2 regions of the Mesorhizobium sp. M1004 genome follow, and region 2 is predicted to be linked to the other one. Evidence: predicted binding sites of a transcription regulator. Region 2 holds the regulator's gene; the other holds the start of a gene.
The links. The regulator LexA, encoded in region 2, represses DNA repair genes until DNA is damaged. The targets are predictions, from matches to a motif close to TGTTCNNNNTGTGTTCNG.
Positions count from the first base shown of each region.

Region 1: parE (DNA topoisomerase IV subunit B) is a predicted target of LexA. The motif match lies at 1,003-1,020, and genes of this name have one in related genera.

Region 1 is NZ_JAMYNB010000005.1:398,755-401,157, reverse strand. Features, by position in the region: gene parE (DNA topoisomerase IV subunit B) at 1-932, opposite strand, end outside; gene cpaB (Flp pilus assembly protein CpaB) at 1,190-2,089, shown strand; gene NKH54_RS13505 (type II and III secretion system protein family protein) at 2,168-2,403, shown strand, end outside.
Region 2 is NZ_JAMYNB010000005.1:106,202-108,604, reverse strand. Features, by position in the region: gene NKH54_RS12040 (ComEC/Rec2 family competence protein) at 1-889, shown strand, start outside; gene lexA (transcriptional repressor LexA) at 883-1,665, opposite strand; gene NKH54_RS12030 (GntR family transcriptional regulator) at 1,869-2,403, opposite strand, start outside.

The DNA.
Region 1 (2,403 bases), 290 kb from region 2:
CCGCCGAACCAGGTCACCGCCCATTCCAGCGAGCCGTGGCCGCCCTGTTTTTCGCTCTTGCCGGCGAAGATCTCGCGGGTCACCTGGAAGTCGTCGCCAAGCGATGCCTTGAGATAGTCCTTCAAGCCGCCGGGGAAATGGAACTCCGCCTTGGCGGGCGTCTGGTCCTTTTCCTTGATCAGCGATGGGTCGCAGCTCCAGCGGATCTCGACGCCGCCGAACAGATAGGCTTTCGAGCGGGTCATGCGATAGAGCCGCGCCGGCTCGAAGGCGGCGCCCTTGCCGAAAATCTGCTCGTCGGGATGGAAGCGGATTTTGGTGCCGCGCCGGTTGTGCACTTCGCCGAGCTGCTCCAGCCCGCTCACCGGAACGCCGCGCGAGAACCTTTGGCGGTAAAGCTGGCGACCGCGCGCGACTTCGACTTCGAGATGGTCCGACAGCGCATTTACGACCGAGACGCCGACACCGTGCAGACCGCCGGAGGTCTCATAGACCTTGCTATCGAACTTGCCGCCCGAATGCAGCGTCGTCATGATGACTTCGAGCGCCGGCTTCTTGAATTTCGGATGCGGATCGACCGGAATGCCGCGGCCATTGTCGGTAACGGTCAGAAACCCGTCGGCCGACAGCTCGACATCGATGAAGGTGGCATGGCCGGCGACCGCCTCGTCCATCGAATTATCGATGACCTCGGCAAACAGATGGTGCATCGCCTTGTCGTCGGTGCCGCCAATATACATGCCGGGACGGCGCCGCACCGGCTCCAGCCCCTCCAGCACCTCGATGTCGGCGGCGCTATAGCCCTCGCTGCCGTCCTTGGTCGCGGCAGGACGCTTCGTGGCCTGCACCAGCGGGTCGGCCGGGCGCTCCGGTGTCCGAGCCGGTTGGGGCTGCTTTTCCAGATTGCCGAAAAGATCGTTGTTGTCGTCCATGCCTGCCATAGAATCCGGTGCCGCGAATCACCCGTCGATACTGCCACGCTTTTCGGCGCCAAGCGACGGAAGTTCCTGTTACGTTCGGGGATTAAACCCTTCTTATCCTAAAACCTTTCGATAACCAAGCTGGCGGAAATAGGTCCCTGCGGAGCGGGCGCGATTCCTGAATCTTTAACAAAGCGGCCTAGCGTCGCCTCAACAAAACAAAAGACCACGAATGTCAGGGGTTGGTTGTGAGGGGCAAGGCCATAACGATGATTGGCATCGCTGCCGTCTTCGGCGCGATTTCAATCTTTGCCGCGGATTTCTGGGTGAAAAGCCAGGCCGATGCCGAAGAGAAAACGGCGTCGATCCCGGCGCCCGCCGTCCCCAAGATCGTCTTCAAGACCATCGTGGTGGCCAACGCGCCGTTGCGTTACGGCATGGAGCTTGACCGGGCGCAGCTCAGCGAAATCCCATGGTCCGAGGATTCGGTGCCGCAGGGCGCGTTCACCACAGTCAATGCATTGCTCGCCGAAGGCAGCCGCGTGGTATTGTCGCCGATCGAGATCAACGAGCCGGTGCTGATCAGCAAATTGTCGGGGCCGAACGGCCGCGCGACGCTATCCAACATGATGACGCCCGGCATGCGGGCGGTGACAATCCGCACCGACGAGATCGCCGGTGTCGGCGGCTTCGTCATGCCGGGCGACCGGGTCGACGTGGTGCTGACACGCGATGCGGGCGAAATCCAGGAAGTGGCCAAGAACGCGCAGGGCGCTGCCGGATCGACCGTTACCTCCGAGATCGTCGTCTCCGACGCCAAGGTGCTGACCGTGGGGCAGGGCGCCGACGAGCGCCAGACCACACCGCAGATCGCCAATTCCGTCACCATCGAGGTGACGACCGAAGGCGCGCAGAAAGTGGCGCTTGCCCGCACCGTCGGCACCTTGTCGCTGTCGCTCCGCTCGGCCGCAGACGGAGGGGCCGCCAAGGACGGCGTCACCACCATCTCGTCCTTCGGCGGATCGGTCGCCTCCGGCGTCCAGGCCGCTGCCGGCGCGCTGTTCACTGCCGCGACCAAGGAGCCTGAGAAGCCGAAATTCAAGACGATCATCGTGACGCGCGGCACGCAGGTCGAAGAATACCAGGTTCCTGCGCGGGACCAGCAATAACTGCCGGTGGGGACCGGGCGAGGGACGGGACAGATGTCGGGACTTCATGCATTTCGAACTACGAAAGGGCTGCGCCCAATGCGGGCGCTTGCGGTGGGGGCTTGCCTGGCCGCGGCCGCAATGCTCGGCCTCAGTGCGCCAGCCAAGGCCGACAACGATATCGTCCATGTCTCGTCGACAACGAATGCGTCGATCAAGGTAGCCAAGGGCAAGCCGAAGACGGTCATGACCAATGCCGCCTTCTACCAGATCGTCATCGGCGATCCGGAGATCGCCAACGTCAATCCGCTGACCGACAAATCCTTCTATGTGCT
Region 2 (2,403 bases):
CGCCAATCTGGCCGTGATGCCGATTGTTTCGTTGATCGTCATGCCCTTTGCCGTGCTCAGCGCACTGGCGATGCCGTTCGGCGCCGACGGGCCGTTCCTCTATGTGATGGGCAAGGGTCTGATGGCGATGATCGCTATATCGGCCTGGATTTCCGAGCGCTCGCCGGTCGACGCCGTCGGGCTGATCTCCATCCGCTCGGTGCTGTTGGTGGCGGTCGCCCTCGTCATCGCCACCATGGCCACCACCTGGCTCAGGCTGGCGGCCGTGCTTTTCGCGCTGGCCGGCCTGTTGACGGTGCCGCAGGTGCTTACGCCCGACGTGCTCATATCCGAGGACGCACATCTGGTGGCCATGCCGATAGGTGGCGGCGAACTCGCCCTCAACCGCGAACGCTCCAACGAATTCACCACGGACAATTGGAAACGGGCGCTGCGGGCCGAAACCATTATCCCGCCCGAGATTTTCGAGGCAACAGATACGCGGTTCGATCTCGATCCGCTCGATCTGCCGCCCGGGTCGCCCTTCTATTGCATGGGCGATCTCTGTATCGCCCGGCACCCTTCCGGAGCCATTGTAGCGCTTGCGAAAGACCGCAAGACGGCGCGGCCGGCCTGTGCCTTCGCGAGCCTGATCGTCATCGATGACGCCACCGCCTACAATCCGTGCCGCGACCCGCTGGTGCTGGTCGTGACGAAGAAACAGCTGGCCCGCGACGGCAGCGCCGCCGTCTTCTTCGATCCGCAATCGGCAGCTGCAGCGCCAACCATCCGCTTCGCTGTCGACAAGCCGTATCGCCCCTGGCACGAGCAACGCCGCTTCTCCCGCGAAGCGCGCGGCCTGCCGCCTTACAACCAGCGTGAAAAATACAAACCCAAGCCGGCTCAGTAGCGCCGGATCAATCCGACAAGCTTGCCCTGCACCTTCACCCTGTCCGGTCCAAAAATGCGGGTCTCGTAGGCCGGGTTGGCGGCTTCCAGGGCGATCGAGGCGCCCTTGCGGCGGAAGCGTTTCAGGGTCGCTTCCTCATCGTCGACCAACGCCACCACGATCTCGCCGGGGCTGGCTGTGTCGGCATTGCGGATGATGACCGTGTCGCCATCGAAAATGCCGGCCTCGATCATCGAATCGCCCTTGACCTCGAGCGCGTAGTGTTCGCCGCCCATGATCATATCGGGCGGCACCGAGATCGAATGGGTCTGATGCTGGATGGCGTCGATCGGCACGCCGGCGGCGATGCGTCCCATAACCGGGATTGAAATCGCGGAAACGGCATCGTCATTGCCGGCCGACATCGAACGCGACGGCGAGCCCGGCTTGATCTGGCGGCCGAGACCGCCTTGGCCCATCGCGCCTTGTCCTTGGCCGCCTTGCCCTTGGCCGGTTTGACCAAGACTGCCCTGAATCACGCTCGGCGAAAACTTCCTCGCCGCATTGAGGCCTGGTGCGATCGAGTCGGGCAGCCGCAGCACTTCCAGCGCGCGCGCCCGGTTCGGCAGCCGGCGAATGAAACCGCGCTCCTCAAGCGCCGTGATCAGGCGGTGGATGCCGGACTTGGAGGCGAGGTCGAGCGCTTCCTTCATCTCGTCGAAGGACGGCGGGATTCCGCTCTCCTTCAGGCGTTCATGGATGAACATCAGAAGCTCATGTTGTTTGCGCGTCAGCATCGCGGCCCCCAAGGGTTCTGAAATCAGAATCAGAAAAAACAAACCCAGAACAAACACTATCTGTTCCAGTTGTGTTCCGCAACCTTTTAAAGTTTAATGAATGTGTTGACGTTTTGTTCAGCGTAACGTTCGGCGCTGCGAGCGCCGCCTGCGCCCATTTTCCGGCAACGGGTGAAACGAAGCCAAAGTGCCCTGCGCGTCGGCTACGACCGCCGCTTCCTTTTCGGACGGGGCTGCGCAGCATCCGCGCCGGGTTCGCTCTGGGCATAGACCTGCAGCGTGTAGCCGATGTGAGCGGTCATCAGAGTTTTCGCACGTTCGACGTCGCGATCGAGGGCCGCTTCCATCAGGGCGGTATGGTGTTCGATCGCCACGGCGTCGCGCAGGGCCGCCACGGCCTTCCGGTGTCCATCCGTGCGGCCGGCGGCGGCGCGCAGCGTCGGGGCCAGACCCAGAAAGCGGTGATGGCGATGCAATTGGTCGGAAATCGTCGCATTGAAGCGCAGCAGCCAGCTGGATGTCGCGGCACTGAGCAGCGCCGCATGGAAGGCATCGTGTTTTTCGTACCACGCGTCGACCGCATCATCCGATGGATCGTCGAGAACAGACCCGCACCGTGAGAGACGATAGTGGGCGGCAACGACCGCGTCTTCCCACTCACGGTCGCCCTTCTCGATCGATTCCACCAGCAGGGGCAGTTCGACCACCAGCCGCGCACGCGCCAAATCCTCGAGCTCC